Regions from separate parts of the Streptomyces sp. NPDC050997 genome, predicted to be linked through region 3. Evidence: riboswitches for the same ligand, from Rfam matches in the RefSeq annotation. Region 3 holds a riboswitch; each other region holds the start of a gene.
The links. A riboswitch is a leader RNA that binds a small molecule or an ion and turns the genes downstream of it on or off. The one in region 3 is predicted to bind cobalamin.
Positions count from the first base shown of each region.

Region 1 (7,534 bases), on a different contig from region 3:
ACCGGACCGGCCGTGGTCGAGCCGTTCGAGAAGAAGGTCCGGGCCGCGGTGGCGGACAAGAAGGTGACCTTCAGGTTCCGGCACCGGGTCGACTCGATCGTGACGACCGGCGGCGCGGTCACCGGTGTCCGCGGCGCGATCCTGGAACCCAGCGGCGCGGCCCGCGGGAAGCCCAGTTCCCGTACCGTCGTCGGCGAGTTCGAACTGCGCGCCCCCGTCGTGGTCGTCACCTCGGGCGGCATCGGCGCCAACCACGATCTGGTACGGCAGAACTGGCCGGCCCGCCTCGGGACCCCGCCGAAGTTCATGGTCACCGGTGTGCCCGCGCACGTCGACGGCCGGATGCTGGCGATCACCGAGAAGGCCGGCGGCCGGATCGTGAACCCCGACCGGATGTGGCACTACACCGAGGGCCTGCGCAACTACGACCCGATCTGGCCGGGGCACGGCATCCGTATCCTGCCGGGCCCGTCCTCGATGTGGTTCGACGCCACCGGCAAGCGCTTCTCCAGCCCCGACATCCCTGGCTACGACACCCTCCACACCCTGAAGTCGATCACCGACACCGGCTATGACTACTCCTGGTTCGTCACCACCCAGAAGATCATCGCCAAGGAGTTCGCGCTCTCCGGCTCCGAGCAGAACCCCGATCTGACCGACAAGAACGTGTGGATGCTGCTGTCCCGCATCTGGCAGACCCCCGAGCCGATCGAGAGGTTCAAGAACAAGGGCGAGGACTTCGTGGTCGCCACCACCCTGTCCGACCTCGTCGCCGGGATGAACAAGCTGACCGGCGACAATCTGGTCGAACTCGCCGCCCTCAAGCGGCAGATCGAGGCCCGTGACCGCGAGATCGACAACCCGTACACCAAGGACGTCCAGGTCATGGGCATCCGCAACGCGCTCAACTATCCCGGGGACTCGTTGAGTCGTACGGCGTCGGCGCACAAGATCCTGGACTCCGGGGCCGGCCCGCTGATCGCCGTCCGTCTGAACGTCCTCACCCGCAAGACCCTGGGCGGCCTCCAGACCGACCTCTCCGGCCGCGTCCTGGACGCCTCCGGCACACCGGTCGCCGGCCTGTACGCGGCCGGCGAGGTGGCCGGCTTCGGCGGCGGCGGAGTCCACGGCTACCGCTCCCTGGAAGGCACCTTCCTCGGCGGCTGCCTCTTCTCCGGCCGCCAGGCGGGCCGCGCGGCGGCAGCGGCCACGGCGACCTGAGGCCGGGCCCCCTCAAGAAAAAGCGCCGTCAGCTGCCCGAGCCGCCGAACGCCTTCAGGATGCGCTCGGCGGCCAGCGTCGCCGTCAACGCGCCGTCGCGCAGCTGCTGTTCGAGACCGGGTGCGATCTCCCGCACGGCCGGGTCGGCGTGCAGTCGGCCGAGCAACTCGTCGCGGACCATCGACCACGCCCAGTCGACCTGCTGTTCGCTGCGCTTGGCGGCCAGCCGCCCGGTGGAGTCCAACAGGGTGCGGTGCTGCTCCAGGCGCTCCCAGACGGTGTCCAGCCCGGTCGACTCACGGGCGCTGCAACTGAGGACCGGCGGGGTCCAGGCGGCGTCCCTGCCGTGCATGAGGCGCAGCGCACCCGTCAACTCCCGTGCCGCCGCGCGGGCGTCGCGCTCGTGCGGGCCGTCCGCCTTGTTGACGGCGATGACGTCGGCCAGCTCCAGGACACCCTTCTTGATGCCCTGCAGCTGGTCCCCGGTGCGGGCCAGGGTGAGCAGGAGGAACGAGTCGACCATGTCGGCGACGGCGGTCTCGGACTGGCCGACGCCGACCGTCTCCACCACGACGACGTCGTAGCCCGCCGCCTCCATCACCACCATCGACTCGCGGGTGGCCTTCGCGACCCCGCCGAGGGTGCCCGCGCTGGGGGAGGGGCGGACGAAGGCCGCCGGGTCGACGGCCAGCCGCTCCATACGGGTCTTGTCGCCCAGGATCGAGCCGCCGGTCCGGGTGGAGGAGGGGTCGACCGCCAGCACGGCCACCCGGTGGCCCAGCGAGGTCAGCATGGTGCCGAACGCGTCGATGAAGGTCGACTTGCCCACGCCCGGTACCCCGCTGATCCCGATCCGCCGCGCCCGGCCGCTGTGCGGGAGCAGCTCGGTCAGCAACTCCTGTGCCAGCGCCCGGTGTTGAGGGCGGGTGGACTCGACGAGTGTGATGGCACGGGCCACGATCGCCCGCTTCCCGTCGAGCACGCCCTTCACATACGCGTCGAGATCGATCACCGCGGATGCCCGAGGCCGGCCGACAGCCGCGTCACCAGGTCGTGGGCCGCGTCCGGAATCACCGTCCCGGGCGGGAACACGGCCGCGGCGCCCATCTCCAGCAGGGTCGGCACGTCCTGCGGCGGGATGACACCCCCGACGACGATCATGATGTCCTCGCGGCCCTCCTCGGCGAGCTGCTCGCGCAGCGCCGGTACGAGGGTCAGATGGCCCGCGGCCAGCGAGGAGACCCCGACGATGTGCACGTCCGCCTCCACGGCCTGGCGGGCCACCTCGGCCGGGGTCTGGAACAGCGGGCCGACGTCGACGTCGAAACCGAGGTCGGCGAAGGCGGTGGCGATCACCTTCTGGCCGCGGTCGTGACCGTCCTGGCCCATCTTGGCGACCAGGATGCGCGGCCGCCGCCCCTCGTCCTCGGCGAAGGTGTCCACCAGGGCCCGGGTGCGGTCCACGGACGGGGACTCGCCTGCTTCGTTTCGGTACACGCCGGAGATGGTACGGATCTGGCTCGCGTGCCGGCCGTACACCTTCTCCAGGGCGTCGGAGATCTCCCCGACGGTGGCCTTCGCGCGGGCCGCGCGCACCGCCAGCTCCAGCAGGTTGCCGTCGCCCCCGGCCGCCCGGGTCAGCGCGTCCAGCGCGTCCTGGCAGGCCCGTTCGTCGCGCTCCGCCCGCAGCCGCCGTAGCTTCTCGATCTGCTGGGTACGCACCGAGGAGTTGTCGACCTTCAGCACGTCGATCTGCTCGTCGGTCTCGACGCGGTACTTGTTGACGCCGATGACCGGTTGGCGCCCGGAGTCGATGCGCGCCTGGGTGCGGGCCGCGGCCTCCTCGATGCGCAGCTTGGGGATGCCGGCGTCGATGGCCTTGGCCATGCCGCCCGCCGCCTCGACCTCCTCGATGTGCTGCCAGGCCCGGCGGGCGAGGTCGTACGTCAGCTTCTCCACGTACGCGCTGCCGCCCCACGGGTCGATGACCCGGTTGGTGCCCGACTCCTGCTGGAGCAGCAGCTGCGTGTTGCGGGCGATGCGCGCCGAGAAGTCGGTGGGCAGCGCGAGGGCCTCGTCGAGGGCGTTGGTGTGCAGCGACTGGGTGTGGCCCTGGGTCGCGGCCATCGCCTCCACACACGTACGCGTCACGTTGTTGAACACGTCCTGCGCGGTCAGCGACCAGCCCGAGGTCTGCGAATGGGTGCGCAGGGAAAGGGACTTGGCGTTCTGCGGGTCGAACTGCCGGACCAGCTTGGCCCAGAGCAGTCGAGCCGCCCGCAACTTGGCGATCTCCATGAAGAAGTTCATGCCGATCGCCCAGAAGAAGGAGAGCCGGGGCGCGAACGCGTCCACGTCAAGACCGGCCTCCCGCCCGGCCCGGATGTACTCCACCCCGTCCGCCAGCGTGTACGCCAGCTCCAGATCGGCCGTCGCACCCGCCTCCTGGATGTGGTAGCCCGAGATGGAGATGGAGTTGTAGCGCGGCATCCGCTGCGAGGTGAACGCGAAGATGTCGGAGATGATCCGCATCGACGGCTTCGGCGGATAGATGTACGTGTTGCGGACCATGAACTCCTTGAGGATGTCGTTCTGGATGGTCCCGGCCAGCTTCTCCGGCGGTACGCCCTGCTCCTCCGCCGCCACGATGTAGAGGGCGAGCACGGGCAGCACCGCGCCGTTCATCGTCATCGACACGGTCATCCGGTCCAGCGGGATGCCGTCGAAGAGCTGCCGCATGTCGTAGATCGAGTCGATCGCCACGCCCGCCATGCCGACATCGCCGGTCACCCGCGGGTGGTCGCTGTCGTAGCCGCGGTGGGTGGGCAGGTCGAAGGCGACCGACAGGCCCTTCTGGCCGGCCGCGAGGTTGCGGCGGTAGAAGGCGTTGGACTCCTCGGCGGTGGAGAAACCCGCGTACTGACGGATCGTCCACGGCTGGTTGACGTACATCGTCGGATAGGGGCCGCGCAGATACGGGGCGACGCCGGGGTAGGTGCCCAGGAAGTCCAGGCCCTCCAGGTCACGGCCGGTGTACAGCGGTTTGACCGCGATGCCCTCCGGGGTCTCCCAGAACGCCTCGTCCCCGCCGGTCGCCTTCTCGACGGCCTTGCGCCACTCGTCGGCGCTGCCGTCGGTGGTGGGCGTCCCCAGCTCGATCCCGGTGAAGTCGGGGATTCCCATCAGGACACTCCCATGCGGTCGAGGGTGGCGGAGAGCACGGCGACGGCGTCGCAGCCCGCGAAGACATAGGCGTCGACACCGGTGTACTGCCCGGGACGGCCGGCCAGGAACACCTGGCGGGCACCGGCCGCCCTGAGGGTTTGGGCGGTGCTCGCGGCCTGCTCCTCGTACAGCGTGTCGCTGGAGCACAGGCAGGCCTCGGTGGCGCCGCTGTCCTCGAAGGCGCCCTCCGTGACGGGCTCGATGCCGCCGGCCTGGAAGAGGTTGGCGGCGAAGGTCGCGCGCGCGGTGTGCGCGGCGGCGGGGCCGATCGTGGCCAGATAGACGCGCGGCCTGGTTCCGGTGGCCGCGAGGTGGGCGTCGGAGCGGGCCCGCAGGGCCTCGTACGCCTCGTCGCGCCGCACCCGCGGAAGTCCGCCGGACGGCGGCTCGGGAGCCGCTTCGCGCTCCACGGGACGTTCGGCGAGGTGCGGGAACTCGCTGACCCCGGTGATGGGTTCGCGCCGCTCGGCGAGCTTCGCGCTGCGCGCCTCCCAGGTCTTCGCGAGGTCCTGGCCGAGACGGCCCGAGCGCAGGGCGGCGGCCTGACAGCCGATGCCCTCGATCCACTGGAAGAACTCCCAGCCCGCATGGGCGAGTTCGTCCGTCAGCCGCTCCACGTACCAGGAGCCGCCCGCCGGATCGATCACCCGCGACAGATGGGACTCCTCGACCAGGATCGTCGAGGTGTTGCGGGCGATGCGGCGCGCGAACGCGTCCGGCAGGCCCAGGGCGTGATCGAAGGGCAGCACGGTGACGGAGTCGGCGCCGCCGACCCCCGCGGCGAGCGTGGCGATGGTCGTGCGCAGCATGTTCACCCACGGGTCGCGGCGCGACATCATCACCGGCGACGTCACGGCGTGCTGCACCTGCGCCCCCGCGCCGGGCGCCCCGCACACCTCGGCGACCCGCGCCCACAGCCGGCGGGCCGCGCGCAGCTTCGCGACGGTGAGGAACTGGTCGGCGGTGGCCGCGTACCGGAACTCCAGCTGCGCACAAGCCTGTTCGACGGAGAGACCCGCCTCGGTCAGCTCACGGAGGTAGGCGACGCCGGTCGCCAGGGAGGCGCCCAGTTCCTGCGCGGCCGAGCCACCGGCCTCGTGGTACGGCAGGGCGTCCACGGTCAGTGCCCGCAGCCCCGGGTACTCGTCGGCGCACAGCCGCGCCAGAGCGGCGACCGGCGCGAAGTCGAACGCATCGCCGGTACGGGCCTCGTGGGCCAGCGGGTCCGCGCCCAGGTTGCCGCGCGCCGCGTGCTTGGCGACGCCCCGCTCCTCGTACAGGCCCAGCAACTCCCGTGCGGCGGAGTCGAGATCGCTCCCCGCGTCCAGGACGACGGGCGCGAGGTCGAGGTGGACGCCGTCGAGGACGCGGCCGAGGGAGCCGAGCGGGAGGCCGCCCGCCCCGACGATCAGCCACAGTGAGGTGACGCCGTTCTCCAGATCCCCGAGCACCGCGTCGCCGCCGGTCGCGGCGTGCCGTTGCCGGACGTCCCAGCCGCCGGTGATGCTTCCCTCGGCCCGGCCGCCCCGTACGAACGGGGGGAACCCGGGAAAACCAGGGAAGCCGGGCTCGGGCGTCACATCGCTCGCGGTGTACAAGGGGCGGGTGCGCAACCCGTCCTCCAACACGGTGGACAGGGCGTCTTCCGCTGCCTCCCCCGAGACTTCCTTGCCCGACTTGCGCAGGACGCCCGCCACCAGGCGTTGCCACTGCTCGTGCGTCGCGTCAGGGAACTCGGCGGCCAGGGAGAGCCCGTCGTCAGGCAGGACCGTCATGCTCGGATGCTAGGACAGACCGACAAAGGAGCGGCAGAGGACACCGCTGTGACCTTGCACTCCCCGCCACTGTGACCTGCGCTGCTCTGCCGGGCCCGGTCCCCGCGTGGCGGACGGACGCCCGGCCTTCCGCCGCCCCTCGGGCCCGTGTGACGACGTGATAATTTGCCCAGGCCAGTCAAGGGAATCCGGTGCGAATCCGGAACTGACGCGCAGCGGTGAGGGTGACGGGCGGGGCAACGCGAGCCACTGGACGACGGTCACATGTGACCAGGGTCCGGGAAGGCGCTCCGGCCGGGTGATCCCCAGTCCGAAGACCTGCTGGCGACCCGTACGAACGGGCCCCGCGACCGGGCCCTCGACGCCAGAGGATGTTCTGTGCCCGTCACCCGTAGAGTCCGCCGCTCCACCCTGCTCCTCTTGGGGGCGTTCCTCCTGACGGCCTGCGGCGGCTCGTCCACCGGGTCCCCCGACTCGGCCACCCCCTCGACGGCCCTCACCCTGGACAACTGCGGGCAGCGGACCACGATCCCGTCGCCGCCGAAGCGAGCCGTGTCCCTGAACCAGGGCACCACCGAGATCATGCTCTCCCTCGGCCTCGCCGACCGGATGGCGGGCACCGCCACCTGGACCGACCCGGTCATGAAGGGACTCGCGAAGGCCGACGCCCGGGTGCCCCGGCTCTCCGACAACCAGCCCTCCTTCGAGAAGGTGCTGGACACCGAACCCGACTTCGTCGCCGCGTCCTTCGCCTCCACCCTGAGGGAAGGGGGCGTGGCCCCGCGCGAGAAGTTCGAGGAACTGGGCGTGCCGACCTACCTCTCTCCCGCCGACTGCGAGGGCAAGGACAACAGCGGCGACGGCGACGGAGCCCGCACCAAGCCGCTGACCATGGACTCGGTCTACGGCGAGATACGAGACCTGGCGAAGATCTTCGGCGTCGAAGCGCGGGGCGAGAAGCTCGTCGCGGCACTGAGGACCCGGGTCGCGAAGGCCACCTCCGGGATCGACGCCTCCGACACCTCGGTCCTGTACTGGTTCGCGAACCAGGAGTCCCCCTATATGGCGGGCTGCTGCGGAGCCCCCGGCATCATCACCGAAGCGCTCGGCGCGCGGAACGTCTTCGACGACACGAAGGAGGAATGGCCGCAGATCAACTGGGAGACCGTCGCGGACCGCAACCCCGACGTCCTGGTGATCGGAGATCTCACCCGCGAGTCGCAGACCGCCGAGACCGCCGCGAAGAAGATCGCCTTCCTGGAGTCCAATCCCGCGACCAGGAGCATGGACGCGGTGAAGAACAAGCGGTACGT
Region 1 is NZ_JBFAGK010000004.1:204,430-211,963, forward strand. Features, by position in the region: gene AB0H86_RS10915 (FAD-binding dehydrogenase) at 1-1,221, shown strand, start outside; gene meaB (methylmalonyl Co-A mutase-associated GTPase MeaB) at 1,250-2,233, opposite strand; gene scpA (methylmalonyl-CoA mutase) at 2,230-4,404, opposite strand; gene AB0H86_RS10930 (methylmalonyl-CoA mutase subunit beta) at 4,404-6,221, opposite strand; cobalamin riboswitch at 6,380-6,562, shown strand; gene AB0H86_RS10935 (ABC transporter substrate-binding protein) at 6,600-7,534, shown strand, end outside.
Region 1: linked by a shared signal. The riboswitch ahead of AB0H86_RS10935 (ABC transporter substrate-binding protein) and the one ahead of AB0H86_RS09695 (CbtB-domain containing protein) in region 3 are both predicted to bind cobalamin.

Region 2 (7,534 bases), on a different contig from region 3:
AGACCGTACGTTCCCGCGCAGACGCCGAGCAGGCCGCCGAGGGTGAGGGCGGCGGTCGTACGGCGGACGGGGGCGGGGACGTCGGCGGTACGGCCGTAACCGCGGGAGTCCATCGCGGCGGCGAGGGAGACGGAGCGTTCGAGGGCGCCCTCCAGCACCGGAAGCCCCACGTGCAGGAGGCCGCGGACGCCCTTGTCCGGGCGGCCGCGCAGGCGGCGGGCGGCGCGCAGCCGCTGGACGTCGGCGATGAGGTTCGGGGCGAAGGTGAGGGCGACGACCACGGTCACGCCCATCTCGTACAGGGCGCCCGGCAGGGACTTGAGCAGCCGGGCCGGGTTCGCCAGCGTGTTCGCCGCGCCGACGCAGATGAGGAGCGCGGCCAGCTTCAGACCGTCGTAGAGCGCGAAGAGGAGCCCCTCGGCGGTGACCCTGCCGCCGAGGCGGATGCCCTGCGCCCAGTAGGGGAGGGGGACTTCGGGGAGGGTGACGATCACGTGCGAGCCGGGGATGGGGGAGCCGAGGACCACGGCGAAGAGGAGGCGGATGAGCAGGACGGCCACGGCGAGCTTGGCGAACGCGGAGTAGGAGTGCGCGGTGGGGGTGTCGGGGCGGCGGGCGGCCACGACGTAGGCGGAGGTGGCGATGAGGAGGGCCAGCAGGAGCGGGTTGGTGGTGCGGGTGGCGGCGGTGCCGAGGCCCAGGGCCCACAGCCACCAGGCACCGGGGTGCAGCACCGCCCGGCGCTGGTACCGGCGGCCGGACCACTCGCGGCTACGACGCATCCCCGCGCCGCTCCCCGCGCCGCCTCGCCTGCCACATCGCCGCCGCGCCCAGTACGGCGACAACGGCCACCCCCGCGAACAGGCCCACGGAAGGCCCCCCGCCCGCCGAGCCCTTCTCGTCCTTGGGGGTCTGCTCCTCGGCCGTGGCCCCCGGCGTCCCTCCCGTCGCCACCTGCTCCCCGCATCCCGTCCTCGGGTAGCCCGAGATCGCGCACAGCAGGGCGTTGGTGTCGTAGCGCAGGGGTTTGGCGACCGAGGCCAGGGCCTCGGCCGTCGTGGCGTCGGGGGAGACGACGGCGCATGCCGTTCGTCGCGTCGGCGGGCTCTCGCCGGACGGGGCGTCCGTCCCCGTGCCGAAGTCGATGACCAGGGCCACCCTCTTCTTGCCGGCGCGCGCGGGCGAGTCCGCGCAGATCGTGCCGAAGTCCGCCGTGCCGCGCGGCTGTGCCGCGTCGCCGGAGTCCTCGCTCACCGCGAAGCGGAAGCCCTGGACGTCCTTGTCGGAGGGGCGGGCGGTGGAGGGGCCCTGGGTCGCGTACGCCCACTGGTCGCCGTCGCGGTCCCAGAAGGACCAGTAACGGTAACCGGCGGCCTGCGCCTGGCCCATGGCCCCCACCAGGAGGAACAGGACGGTCACGAACAACGTGCCGGCACGGCGGCGGGTCACGGCCGCTTCCTCTTGTTGCGGCCGCTGATGAGGAAGCCGATGCCCGCTCCGGCGGCGAGACCCGCGCCGACGATCCACCAGATGTTCCCGCTGTCCGAGTCGTCGCCCTTGGCGGACTCGGCGCTCTCGCCGGACTCGCCGGACCGCGCGGTCGCCGTCCGCGGGGCGGGCCCCGTCGCGTTGAGCTGCCTCACCAGGTCCGTGCCGCCGAAGTCACGCGGATCCGTGCCGGTCGCGTGCGCGGCGAAGACCAGTTGGGCGTAGGCGGCCGGCCCGCTCTGCTTCGCCCACGCCGACGAGTTCCGCTCCAGCCACTTCAGGGGCCCGGCGGCCCGCCCGGCCCCGCCCTGCGCGGCGAGGGCGACGACGGCGTCGGCGGTGTTGCCGAAGTCGGGCTGGTCGGTGGCGCCGGGGAGGGCGGACATGAGGTGGTCGTCCTTCGCGAGCGCCTTGGTGAGGTAGGCGGCGCCGTTGGCGGCGGCCTGCCGCGGGGCGAGCGAGCCGGAGTCCGAGCAGGCGGCGGCCTCGTCCCGCGCGGCGGGCTCGACCACCAGTCCCTTTCCGAGCGCGCCCACGACACCTGCCGCCGTGGCGTCCGCGTTGGCCGCCAACGTGCCCTTCTTGTCGGGCTGGAAGGCGAAGGCACCGGCACTGGCACCGGTACCGGCGCCCTTGCACGGCAACGCCAGCTTCATCAGGGCGTCGTACGGCGACCGACCGCCCTTCCTGACCTGCGCGGGCTTCTCCCCTACGGCGGTCAGCGCGCCGACGACGACGGACGTCGAGTTCGTGTCGCTGGCGCCGCCGGGTGTGTAGCCCCAGCCGCCGTCCGTGTTCTGCGCCGACTTCAGCCAGGCGACGGCCTTGCCGGTGGCGGCCTGGTGGCCGCCGAGCGCGGTGAGGGCCTGGACAGCGGCGGCCGTGTTGTTGGTGTCGACCATGACCTTGGCGTCGCACGCCTTGGAGACGTCCGCGCGGAAGGGCGCGAAGGCGCCGTTCGCGCACTGCTGCCCGGTCAGCCAGTCCACCGCCGAAGCGGCGGGCCGCACGCCCACGGTGTGCTGGGCGAGCAGCGCGAGGGACTGACGCCAGACGCCGTCGTACGTCGGGTCGGTGCTGCCGTAGAGCCCGGAGGGGAGCGCGGGTTTCGCGGACGGGGACGGGCCGGCTGCGACGGCGGGCGCGGTGACGGCGCCGATCACGGCGGTGGCGGCGGCCAGAACCGAGGCGTTGCGGCGGACGTTCATGATCGGCGGGTGCCTCTCCCTGAGGGGAGTCAAACAGCACGGGACACCCCGGCGGCTCGGCTCCGTATACCTCGACGGTGCCGCACACCGGCCGGTCGCCGGTGCACGTGAGCCGGTCACGTCCGTACGGGGCAATCCGGCTCGCCGCTTTCGACGGCGGCTCACGGTTGCGGGCCAGCGCCGGATTTACACCGGCTTCCCCCCGTACGGGCGTGATGACGACCTGGCTACTCTACCGGCCCGTAGGAAACGCCCTACGGGGGCCGCCCGGGGGTGACGAAGCACTACGGACGCGAGGTGTCGCACCTCAGGGCACGTACTCACACGGCCACGTACGTCACCGGCTCGGTCCCCGGGACCGCCTCCGCCCGGCCCAGCTTCACCAGTCGGCGCAGATGTGCCTCGGCCTCCGAGACGGCGATGTTCCTGGAGCCGTAGGGGATCTGCTCCCAGGGGCGGTTCCACTCCATGTGCTCGGCGAGCTGCCAGGGGGTGAGGGGCTCGGCCAGGAGGGTCAGCAGGCCGGTGAGGCGGTCCTCGTGGTGGGTGAGCAACTCCCGTACGCGGGACGCCGCGTCGGTGAAGACGTGCTGGTGGGCCGGGAGCACCTCGGCGGGGGCGAGGCGGCCGACGCGCTCCAGGGAGTCGAGGTAGTCGCCGAGGGGGTCGGTGACAGTGGCGTCGTCGGGATCCTCGTACAGGCCGATGTGCGGGGTGATCTCGGGGAGCAGGTGGTCGCCGGAGAACAGGCGGCCGTGGCCCGGGAGTCGGGCGGGATGCTCCTCCTCCAGGTGCAGGCAGACATGGCCCGGGGTGTGGCCCGGGGTCCAGATCGCGCGCAGCCTGCGGCCCGGGAGGTCGAGGAGTTCGCCGGGGACGATCTCCCGGTCGGGCAGCGCGGGGGCCAGCCCGGGCAACGGGCGGTGGCGTGCGGTGCGCAGGGGCGCCACGTGGTTCTCGGGGGCGCCGGCGGCTTCGAGCTTCGTCGTCATGTAGGTGAACCAGCGTTCGGGGCGGGTCGATCGGGTCCGCCGTACGATCGCGCCGTCCGCCGCGTGCATCGCGATCCACGCGCCGGACGCCTCGCGCACCCGGCCGGACAGGCCGTGGTGGTCGGGGTGGTGGTGGGTGATCACCACGCCGTGGATCTCGTCGGGGGAGGTGCCGCAGGCGGTCAGCCCGTCCGCGAGGGCGTCCCAGGAGGCCGGGTCGTCCCAGCCGGTGTCGATCAGTACCGGGCCGCGGTCGGTGTCGACGACGTACACCAGGGTGTGGCCGAGGGGGTTGTCCGGGATGGGGACCCTGAGGGACCGGACGCCGCCGCCGTGGTCGTTCACCTGCGCCATGGGCTCCCCAATCGCCGCGTGATCGCCGTGTTCCGGCCATGGGAGGCCGAGTATAACTAGAACGCGTTTCGATGGGAGCCCGGGACGACCTTCTCGTGCCTGTCCCGCCCGTGTCCCGCCCGTGTCCCGCCCGTGGACTCCTCCGAGTGGAACTGGTATCAGTTCCCTATCTGATGAACCGTCAGAGAAAGCCGCTCCGGGGAGGCAGTCGCCATGACCGAGCTCGTGGAACACGGACAGCTGTTCATCGGCGGGGAGTTGACCGACCCCCTGGGCGCGGACGTCATCGAGGTGATCTCCCCGCACACGGAAGAGGTCATCGGACGCGTGCCGCACGCCTCGACGGCGGACGTGGACCGGGCGGTGGCCGTCGCGCGCGCGGCCTTCGACGAGGGTCCCTGGCCGAGGATGTCGCTGGACGAGCGGATCGAGGTGGTCACCCGGATCAAGGACGCCATCGCCGTGCGGCACGAGGAGATCGCCCGGGTGATCTCCTCCGAGAACGGGTCGCCGTACTCCTGGAGCGTCCTCGCCCAGGCGCTCGGCGCGATGATGGTGTGGGACTCGGCGATCACGGTCGCGCGGAACTTCACCTACGAGGAGACACGCGACGGCGTGCTCGGCCGCATCCTCGTCCGGCGCGAGCCGGTGGGAGTGGTGGCCGCCGTGGCCCCTTGGAACGTCCCGCAGTTCGTGGCCGCCGCCAAGCTCGCGCCCGCGCTGCTCACCGGCTGCACGGTGGTGCTCAAGCCGTCGCCCGAGTCGCCGCTGGACGCCTATCTGCTCGCCGAGATCACCCGTGAGGCCGGGCTGCCGGAGGGTGTGCTCTCCGTTCTCCCGGCGGACCGCGAGGTCAGCGAGTACCTGGTCGGGCACCCGGGCGTGGACAAGGTCTCCTTCACCGGCTCGGTGGCCGCCGGCCGACGGGTCATGGAGGTCGCCTCCCGCCATCTCACCCGCGTGACACTGGAGTTGGGCGGCAAGTCGGCGGCGGTGGTGCTGCCGGACGCGGACGTGGAGACGGCCGTGGCGGGGATCGTCCCGGCGGCCTGGATGAACAACGGGCAGGCGTGCGTGGCGCAGACCCGCATCCTGCTGCCCCGGTCGCGCTACGACGAGTTCGCCGAGGCCCTCGCGGCGGCGGCCGGCGCGCTGGTGGTCGGCGACCCGCTGGACCCGACGACACAGGTGGGCCCGCTGGTGGCCGAGCGCCAGCAGCGACGCAACCTCGACTACATCCGTATCGGCCAGGAGGAGGGCGCGAAGATCCTCATCGGCGGCGGGCGTCCGCCGGGCCAGGACAGGGGCTGGTACGTCGAACCGACCCTCTTCGGCGACGTCGACAACTCGATGCGGATCGCCCGCGAGGAGATCTTCGGCCCGGTGATCTGTCTGCTGCCCTATGGCGACGAGTCCGAGGCGCTGAAGATCGCGAACGACTCCGACTACGGCCTCAGCGGCAGCGTGTGGACGGCGGACGTCGAGCACGGCATCGAGATCGCCCGACAGGTCCGTACCGGAACGTACTCGGTGAACACCTTCAGCCTCGACATGCTCGGCCCGTTCGGCGGCTACAAGAACTCCGGGCTGGGACGGGAGTTCGGGCCGGAGGGCTACGGGGAGTACCTGGAGCACAAGATGATCCACCTCCCGGCGGGCTGGGAGGGCTGACCGATGGGGGCACCTCCCGCGCGAGCGAAGTCGAGCGTGGGGGCGGGCGACCGCTGGCAGATCGAGGTCGACCGCTCCCTGTGCATCGGCTCCGCGAGCTGCCTCCACCACGCCCCCGACGGCTTCCGCCTCGACGCGGGCCGCCAGTCCCGCCCCGTCCGAGCGGAAGCCGACGCCAACGAGAAGATCCTCGCGGCGGCGGAGGGCTGCCCGGTGGAAGCGATCATGATCACGCTGCTGGGGAGCGGGGAGCCGGTTTTTCCGCCGGAGGAGTGAGGTTCTCTTCCGGCGGGGCCGCCGCTCGTGACGTTGCCCGCTGCTCGCTTGTGCCTGTGCCTGTGCTTGTGCCTGTGCCTGTGTCTGTCGCCGGGGGCGATGGATGTCCGCGCTCCGGTGTCGGGGTCGACCGCTATCTTGCTCGGGCAAGGGGGTCGTCTCGTCAGCCCAACAGGGCGCCACGGGCAAGGAGTTGAGCATGGACGCGCAGGACACGGCCAGGAGGATGCGGGCGATCGGCGACGAGCTGTCGGACCGTTTCTACGAGCGGGCCGACGTGGTGCGGACGCTGGTGGTGACGCTGCTGGCCGGACGGCACTCGTTGGTGCTCGGCCCGCCCGGAACGGCGAAGTCCGAGCTGGCCCGGGAGCTCACGGGCAGGGTCGAGGGGGCGTCGTACTGGGAGATCCTCCTGTCGAAGTTCACCGCGCCGACGAGGATGTTCGGTCCCATCGACGTCGCCGCGCTGGCCCGGGGCGAGTACCGCCAGGTCTACGACGGCCGTGCCACGACCGCGCATGTCGCGTTCATCGACGAGATCTTCAAGTGCTCCACGGCGGCGCTGAACGAGACGTTGGGCTACCTCAACGAGCGGATCTACCACCCCGAGAGCGGCGGCGAGCCGATCCACTGCCCCCTGATCGGGGCCATCACCGCGAGCAACGAACTGCCAGGCGGTGAGGATTCGGCCGCGATCTACGACCGGCTGCTGGTGCGCATAGAGGTCGGGTACCTCGCGGACCCCTCGAACTTCGCCGCGCTGGTCCGCTCCGCCGTCAGTCGCCCGGCGGCGCCGACCCGGACCACCATCGAACTGGCCGCGTTACAGCACGCGGTGACCGAAGCCGTGCCGGCCGTGGACGTCCCCGACGCGATCGTGGACGCGATGTGCACACTGCGGGCCGCTCTGCGCCGCAAGGAACTCGTCGCCTCCGACCGCCGCTGGCGGCAGGCGGTGGGCCTGCTCCAGGCGTCCGCGTACCTCGACGGCCGTCCGGCGGTCGCCGAGAGCGACCTGTCGGTGCTGACCCATGTGCTGTGGGACTCCCCCGCCCAGCGCCCGACCGTCGAGCGCGAGGTGCTGCACCTGGTCAACCCCGACGCCAAGGAGGCGCTCGACCTGGCCGACACCATCGAGGAGCTGGAGGCCCAACTCGACGCCATGGCCGGGCAGTCCCGCGAGGCGCTGAGCGAGTGGGTCATCAAGAAGGCCCACAACAGGCTCGCCATGGCGGGCAAGCGCCTGGAGAAGCTGCGCGCGGAGGCGGCGGGCGCCGGCCGCTCCACCGCCGCCATCGACCGGGTCACCGGCCGCCAGCGCGCCGTCCGCGCCCGCGTCCTCACCGAGGCCCTCGGCGTGGACGCGAGCACGGTGCAGGCTCAACTCTGAACACCGGCGGACCAGGAGGGGATCAGGAAGGGACCGGGACCATGGGCGGGACACCGAGCAGGCTCGACGAGCTGGCGAGCCCGGCCGGGAAGTGGCTGGGCCTGTCCGCCGCGGCTCCCGAGCGGCACACCGCAGCCGTGGTCGCGGACCGGTTC
Region 2 is NZ_JBFAGK010000011.1:161,159-168,692, reverse strand. Features, by position in the region: gene AB0H86_RS25165 (energy-coupling factor transporter transmembrane component T) at 1-782, opposite strand, end outside; gene AB0H86_RS25160 (SCO2322 family protein) at 772-1,389, opposite strand; gene AB0H86_RS25155 (prenyltransferase/squalene oxidase repeat-containing protein) at 1,446-2,696, opposite strand; cobalamin riboswitch at 2,807-2,926, opposite strand; gene AB0H86_RS25150 (MBL fold metallo-hydrolase) at 3,017-4,042, opposite strand; gene AB0H86_RS25145 (aldehyde dehydrogenase) at 4,256-5,713, shown strand; gene AB0H86_RS25140 (ferredoxin) at 5,717-5,989, shown strand; gene AB0H86_RS25135 (AAA family ATPase) at 6,189-7,379, shown strand; gene AB0H86_RS25130 (VWA domain-containing protein) at 7,421-7,534, shown strand, end outside.
Region 2: linked by a shared signal. The riboswitch ahead of AB0H86_RS25155 (prenyltransferase/squalene oxidase repeat-containing protein) and the one ahead of AB0H86_RS09695 (CbtB-domain containing protein) in region 3 are both predicted to bind cobalamin.

Region 3 (7,534 bases):
TGTATGGGTCCCGTCATCGCCCCGCAGAACACTCATGTCAGTGCTGGGACCTGCGTGAGGAGAACAACACGCTCTTGTTGTCCGTACTATCGCTACGACAGGGCCCCGCGCCTTGTACATGACTGCCGCCCAGCAGGCATCCGCCCGAAGCACGCTCGTGTGGCAGTCCATTCGACTTCGGCCCCAAGCCGAGGAAAGGTTGTGTGCACCCATGTCGCAGAACGCCTCAGTCACCGAACTGACATCGCAGTACACCGCTCAAGTGGCCGCCGACCTCGAGCGCAACGCCAAGGAGCAAGACCGTATCGGTGGCGAAATCGCCGCGCTGCAGGAACAGTTGGCAGCCATCCAGGCCGACCACACGGTTCTGACCAACATCCAGCAGGCGATCGGCACAGCGCCGGCATCCGCGGCGCCCGCCGCCCCGTCGGACAGCGTCGCGGTGCCCGCTCCCCGCAGGAAGCCGGCCACCGGGTCCGGCACGGGCAAGCGGACACGGACGAAGAAGACCGGCCCTCAGCCCGGTCCGGCCGCAGCCAAGAAGCCGGCCGCGGTGAAGACGACCGCTGGGAAGCCTGCTGCCGAGAAGCCTGCGAGGAAGTCGGCTGCCGAGAAGCCCGCGGGGAAGTCGGCCGCGGGGAAGCCCGCAACCACGAAGTCGGCCCAACCGACGCTCGTCGACCTGGTCCGCCGTCACCTCGTCGAGCAGAACGAACCGCGTTCGGCAGCGGAGATCACCACCGCCCTTGACCAGGCCCACCCCGAGCGGGGCGTCAAGACGACCGTGGTGCGCACGACACTCGAAGGGCTGGTCGCCAAGAGCCAGGCGCAGCGCTCGAAGCAGGGATCGTCCGTCTTCTACACCGCCCCCGACGCGCCGAAGCAGGCAGCACCGGCCAAGTCCGAGGAGCAGCCCGCGAAGGCCGACGCGTAACCGACGCGGCGCGCGGTGGGGCACTCGACGCTTCGTGGGCTTCCGCGCCTCCGTCGCGCTCGACGACGTCGCCGCCGCGGTCGCGGTCGCGGTCGCGGTCGCGGAACTCGACCGCGCGGTCGGCGAGTTGGGGCGCGCGCTCGGCGTCCAGAAGTGGGGTTCCATACCCATGACCGCAGCAGGAGGAGCCACCACGTGACCGCTCGTGTCACCTTCGTCTCGCCCGCGATGAGCTCGTCGCTGCGTCAGGCCCGCTTCGACGACGGGGGCTCGATCGACGCCGGCGGGGCGGAGCGGGCCCGTGCCGTGGCCGGATCCCTGCCGGCGGCTGTGCGTGTCGTGGTCTCTCCCACCGTGCGCTGTCGCGAGACGGCTGCCGCACTGGGTCTCGACGGCGCGGAATCAGCGGAGTTGGCGGGACTGGATGTCGGACGCTGGCGGGGCCTGACCCTGGCCGAGGTCGGCGCCGGTGAGCCGGAGGCGGTGGCCCGCTGGCTCGCCGATCCCGAGTCCGCGCCCCATGGCGGGGAGTCCGTGGAGGACATGTGCGGGCGGGTGACGCGCTGGCTGGCGGCGTCCCAGGACACGGGCGGCCGTACGCTCGCCGTCGTCGAGCCGGAGGTGGTGCGGGCCGCGGTGGTCCACGTGCTGGGGGCGCCCTCGGCGGCCTTCTGGCGGCTCGACGTGCCACCGCTGACGGCCACCACGATCAGTGGGCGCGGCGGCCGCTGGAACCTGCGGCTCGGGCACCCGCCGGACTCCGTCGGGGCGGTCGCGGACCATTGAGTGGAGCTGACTCAACAGGGTTCTCATGACGCCGTGCCCCGGTGACGGCGCGGCAGCGCCGCGATCGCCCAGCGCAGGCAATCGGTGTCCGCGTCCGCCGGTACGGCCTCGGCGGTGCCGCGCGATGCCGTGCATGCACCGGGTATCGCGCCTGCCCGGTCGCAGCCCCCGGCCGGAACTGCCAACCCGAAGAACGCGAGAGGGCCCCCGGACGGTTCCGCGGGCCCTCTCGTCGTGTCGGTCAGGTCATTGCGGGGCGGCTACCGCCGTGCCCGCGGACACCGTGGCCGGCTTCGGGTGCAGCAGCCGTTCGGCCAGTTCGCCGAAGACTAGGCCGAAGCCTCCCCACAGCGTGATCTGCATGGCGAGGGCGGACAGGCGGAACCGCCACAGCAGGGCGGCCGGGAAGTCGCTCGGCACCTCGTTGATGGCGGGCAGGAACGCGTACGCCAGCCCGATCACGACGGCGAAGCCGAGCACGGCGACGACGGTGGCGTACCAGGTGCCCAGCCTCGGTGCGAGCCGTTTGCCCGCGATCACCGCGGCGATCGCGAGAAGCACGCTGAGCGCCATCATCAGGAAGTACAGCGTGGTGCGCTGACCGATGGTGTCATGGTCGCCGACCGCGGGCGGGTTGGCCGGGTACTTCAGGAACGGCACGACGTACACGGCGAGCAGCGCGGCCCCCGACAGGAGCAGCGCCGTGGCCCGCGGGCTGAATCGGCCCACGCGGCCGAGCGCGAAGCAGAAGGCGAGAGCGGCCATGCCGCCGAACGCCACCCCGAAGATCAGGACGCCGGTGGCCAGGCCCGCGGTGGACTGCAGGGAGCGGGAGACGAGTTCGACCTCGTGCTCGTGGGCGGGGGCGTGGGACTCCTCGAAGCCGATGGCGCTGTCGATGCTCGGTTCACCGAGGAAATAGGCGACGATCAGGGCGAGCACGCCGGCACCAAGGCCGGCGAGCATGCCCCGAACGAGCAGGTTTCTTACTGTTGCGGAGTTCATGGGTGTGCGGCGTCCCTCGAATCAGTGGCAGGGGAAGCCGAGGAGGTGGCGGGCGTCGTGAACCCACTCGTGGACGTTCTCGCCGGAGACGACTGAGGTGGCGCCCTGTTCGGCGCCGACGAAGTACAGCAGGACCAGCATCAGGATGCCGAAGAAAACCGCCCAGGGGGCGATGGCCTTCAGTGGGAGCTTGGCGGGAACGACGGGGGTGGTGGTTGTCGGCTGGGCGACATGCTGCGCCATGGCAGGGCCTCCTCTGGGAGTTCGCGTCCCATCTCGGTGGTGCACATGACGACGGCCACGGGTCTGACTCGCGATGCGCCCCCTCGGGGGGCACCGTCCACAGTGGCGCGACCGTGCCGGATTCTCACCGGCTTCCGATGCCGTCGTCAATATCACAGCGACGGTACCGTGTGTCGGGTCCATGGCCAATACCGCACCACCTGGCGTGACGCCGTTCTCGCCCGCCAGGTGACCCGGATCACCGACCGTTCGCCGGTCACCGATGGCGGAACCGGGCCGCCGCTTCAGGCCACTACGTGGTGGTTTCCGGCCCGGGGAGAGCGAGTTCACGCTCGCCGAGCGGGGTGAAGAAGCGCTCGACGTCGACGTCGGTCACCTCGTCGAGGGTGGCCGGCGACCAACGCGGGGTGCGGTCCTTGTCGATGACCTGGGCGCGGATCCCCTCGACCAGGTCGGGGGTGGTCAGGGCCGCGCAGGAGACGCGGTACTCCTGTTCCAGCACCCGCTCCAGCGGGCCGAGCCGCCGGGCGCGGCGCAGGGCGGCCAGGGTGACCTTGAGAGCGGTGGGCGACTTGGACAGCAGGGTCTCCGCGGTCTCCTTCGCGGCCGGGTCGCCCTGGGCGAGCAGCCGATGGACGATCTCCTCGACCGTGTCAGCCGCGTAGCAGGTGTCGATCCACTCCCGGTGGCCGGCCAACTCCCCCTCCGGCGACAGCCGCGTGTGACGGTCCAGGGCGTCCCGGACGGGCAGTTCGGCGAGGTCGTCGACGAACTGCCGGAGTGAGACGGAGGGTACGTAGTGGTCGGCGAGCCCGCACAGCAGTGCGTCCCCGGCACCGATGTGCGCCCCCGTGAGCGCCAGGTGGGTGCCCAGTTCGCCCGGGGCGAGGGCGAGCAGGTGGGTGCCGCCGACGTCCGGCACGAACCCGATACCGGTCTCGGGCATGGCGATCCTCGACCGTTCGGTGACCACCCGGACGCGGCCGTGCGCGGAAACGCCGACACCGCCGCCCATGACGATGCCGTCCATGACGGCGACGTACGGCTTGGGGTAGCGGGCGATGCGGGCGTTGAGGTGGTACTCGTCCCGCCAGAACGCGGCCGAGGCGGTGCCGTCCCCGTCGCGTGCGTCATCGTGGACAGCACGGATGTCGCCGCCCGCGCACAGGCCACGCTCCCCCGCGCCGGTGACGACGACGGCCTCCACGGCCGGATCGTGTGCCCATGCGGTGAGTGCGTCGTCGATACGGCGCACCATGGCGTGGTTCAGGGCGTTGATGGCCCTCGGGCGGTTGAGGGTGATGTGGGCGGCCCGACCGGTGATGTGCAGCAGGACGGGTTCCTCGCTGCCGGTCATCCGGGTGCCTCCGCCAGGGTCCGGGCCATGATGACGCGCATGATCTCGTTGACTCCTTCCAGGAGCTGCTGGACACGACGGTCACCGACGATCTTCTCAACGCCGGAGTCGCTGAGATAGGCGTAGCCGCCGTGAAGTTGGGAACCAGGTCCGGGGTGCCGCGAAGCCCACGAGAACGCGGAAACAGGCCCGCCGAGAGCGCGGACGGCGTCGTTCGGTGGGACACCGGTCACCCGGGCAGTCCCCAGCGCGGCGCCTCCTCGTTCGGCTCGACGGGTGTGATCCGCAGGTCGGGACGGTCGCCCTTGGCGGTGATGAGGGCCGACTCGCCCTTGCGCAGGGTGACCTTGATCGTCCCGACACCCGCGGACTCGTACCGCAGCGGTCGTCCGTCGTCGTTCCGTACCTCGATCGGGCCGCCGACGCCATGACGTACGACGCAGGGGGCGCCCGCCTCGCTGACCAGCCGGACCCAGCGGGTCACGCCGTCCTCGCGTACGGCACTGAGCAGAAACGCCCCCTGGGTACGGAAGTTGTGCACCGTCAGATCCGCCCAGGCGGCGGGCAGCGCGGGGAAGACGCGGATGGTGTCGCCCCAGGACTGGCAGACCATGTCGTGGAGGGACTGGGCGGCCGAGAGGGGGGTCTCGATGACCGGGCCGGATTCCTTGTACATGGTGTTGGGCTGGATGAAGCGGGCCATCAACTGGCCGAGGTAGCTGAGCGCGTCCTCGCCCTTGCCCAGCAACGCCGACATCGAGGCCGCGCCCGTGAACGTATAGCCCTGGAGGGCGCCTTCGAAACCCACCCAGTGCGCCAGCGACATCTCGATCAGGGCCTTTTCGTCGGGCGTACGGCCGGTCAGTTCGTACAGCGGGTACACCGCCAGGAGGTGCGAGTAGTGACGGTGCGACTTCGCGAAGGGGATGTCCGCGCCGATCATGAAGCCGTTGTCGTCGGTCGGATACGCGGCCCGTCTGGTCAGGACCTCGCGCCAGCGCGGCGCCAACTCGTCGTCGATGTCGAGGAGTTCGGCGGTGTCGAGGAGGGTGCGGCAGCCCCAGGTCAGCAGCATCAGGTCGTAGTTGCAGTCCCGCGAGTTGCCCCCGTACTCGGGTGAGAAGGTGGCAGGCAGGTGCAGTTTGCCGTCGGCGCCCGGTTCCAGGAAGCGCAGGTAGTAGGTGATCGCCTTGCGCAGGAGGGGGAAGAGGACGTCACGGAGGATCGACTCGTCCATCGTGTGGCGATAGCTGAGCCAGACGTTGTGCAGGGCCCAGGTGAGGTTGCCGACCTCGGGAGTCGGCGGGTCCCGGCCCGGGATGCCGACGCCGTAGCCCAGTACGGGGTCCGTGGCGCCGCCGTTGACCAGTGAGGCGTCGGTGGTGCGCGGGATGCCCAGTGAGTCGGCGCGGTACGCGGGCGCCACCTCGGCCCTGAGGTTGTCCCGGAACTCGCTCAACGCCCTTGTCACAGCGTCGAGTTCGAGGTGGTTGGAGCCGTGGATCAGCCAGTACTCCAACTGCACGTTCAGGTTCCACCAGGTCGCCGGCCACGGCGTGGGCTCCACCCAGGGGCCGCACGTGGCCATCACGGGCGCGTCGCGCCGGGCCGCGGACGCCGTCTTGTACAGCTGGATCCAGTAGAAGCGCTGTATGCGGGCATCGGGCAGCGAGAGGAAACTCTTCCGGTAGTAGGCGTGCCACCAGGCGCGATGCGCCACCGCCAGTGCGTCGTACGGGAGTTTCGAGGCGTCCCGGACCGCGGCCAGAGCGCGCCCGAGCGCCGTCGTCCTCGGATACGAGTGCGCGACATGCACGTACAGCGTGCGCGCCCGCCCCCAGGTGCGCTCCCGCCACGCGGTGACGTGCTGCCCGCCGGAGAGCAGCGGTTGTACGGCGGTGGAGATGCCGTCGTACTGCCGGGTCTCGGCGGGCGGGTTGACCTCGTACCCCTCCGGCAGCGGCCGGAACGCCGCACGCGGGCTGATCGCCTCAGCCGGATGGAACGCCCACGCGAAGTCGCGCTCGCCCTCGCTCGGTGTCACCTCGACGGCCAGCACGGAACGGGAGTTGTGCACCAGGGCGCGGATGGTGAGGGTGCCCCGGTCCGTGGTGAGCGTGCCGGTCAGTTCGGCGTCGCGCAGCCCGAGCCGCCAGTCGAGGCCGGTGATCGTGCCCACCGGCTCCAGCGTCAGGTGGCCGATCGGCAGCCGTGCGAGGCCGAACAGCGATCCGAACTCCGGGCGGTGATCCTGGACTTCGGAGTGCTGCACGTTGAAGCGGACGACCTGGAAGGTGTCCGCCTCGGTGCCCGGTTCGGCGTAGATCCCCGAACCGAGGAAGCCGTTGCCCAGATACGGGCCCTCGTACCAGGTCTTCGGCATCCGCTGCCAGACCAGGTCGGCGTCGTCGAGGACGGTGCGCCAGGGGTCGGAACCGTGCGGGTCGGAGCCGTGCGGGTCGGAGCCGTGCGGGTCGACGCCGGCCGCCGCGGCCGGGGCGGGCAGGCCACCCGCGAGCAGCGTCCCGCCGAGTGCGGAGCCGGTGGCCAGCACGGTGCGTCTGGACGGGCGGTTGGACGGACTGCTGGAACGACGGCTGGACGGGCTGGGCATCGCGCCTCCTGGCTCGTACGACTCACAGAGATACATCGGAGCTATCTCAGACCGAAAGGTAGAGATGGCACGAGAGGGCGTCAACATTACGGAAGAGATCCGATGTGTTGGTTGTATGGGCGGATACGAGGCACCACCCACATGCGTCTCCGCGGCCGTTCACTTTTTCTTCCGCACTGTGAGAGTTCTCTTCCGGCGTGCTGCGGCAGCGCTTACAGTGCGGGCGCACCTCGCAATCCGGATACCACGCGCTCACCGCATTCGGGAGGTACGTCAATGCGTCCATCGAGTCGTTCGACCAACACGACCGAGCCGTTACGGACCCGACCCCGTGCCATGACGGCACTGATCGCTCTGGCAACCACCATCGGCCTGGCACTGACTCTGCTGACAGCGGCCGCGCCACCGGCGGCCGCCGCCGAACTGCTGTCCCAGGGCAAGCCCGCGACCTCCTCGTCCACCGAGAAGGCGTCCACCCCCGCGTCGGCGGCGGTGGACGGTAGATCCGGGACCCGCTGGTCGAGCAAGTTCAGTGATCCGCAGTGGCTGAGAGTGGATCTGGGCGCCACCGCCACCATCAGCCAAGTGGTGCTGC
Region 3 is NZ_JBFAGK010000003.1:648,098-655,631, forward strand. Features, by position in the region: gene AB0H86_RS09675 (hypothetical protein) at 212-934, shown strand; gene AB0H86_RS09680 (hypothetical protein) at 969-1,133, shown strand; gene AB0H86_RS09685 (histidine phosphatase family protein) at 1,130-1,720, shown strand; gene AB0H86_RS09690 (CbtA family protein) at 1,967-2,725, opposite strand; gene AB0H86_RS09695 (CbtB-domain containing protein) at 2,747-2,968, opposite strand; cobalamin riboswitch at 3,004-3,154, opposite strand; gene AB0H86_RS09700 (enoyl-CoA hydratase/isomerase family protein) at 3,261-4,325, opposite strand; partial or broken gene AB0H86_RS09705 (acyl-CoA dehydrogenase family protein) at 4,322-4,465, opposite strand; gene AB0H86_RS09710 (glycoside hydrolase family 95-like protein) at 4,555-6,939, opposite strand; gene AB0H86_RS09715 (discoidin domain-containing protein) at 7,276-7,534, shown strand, end outside.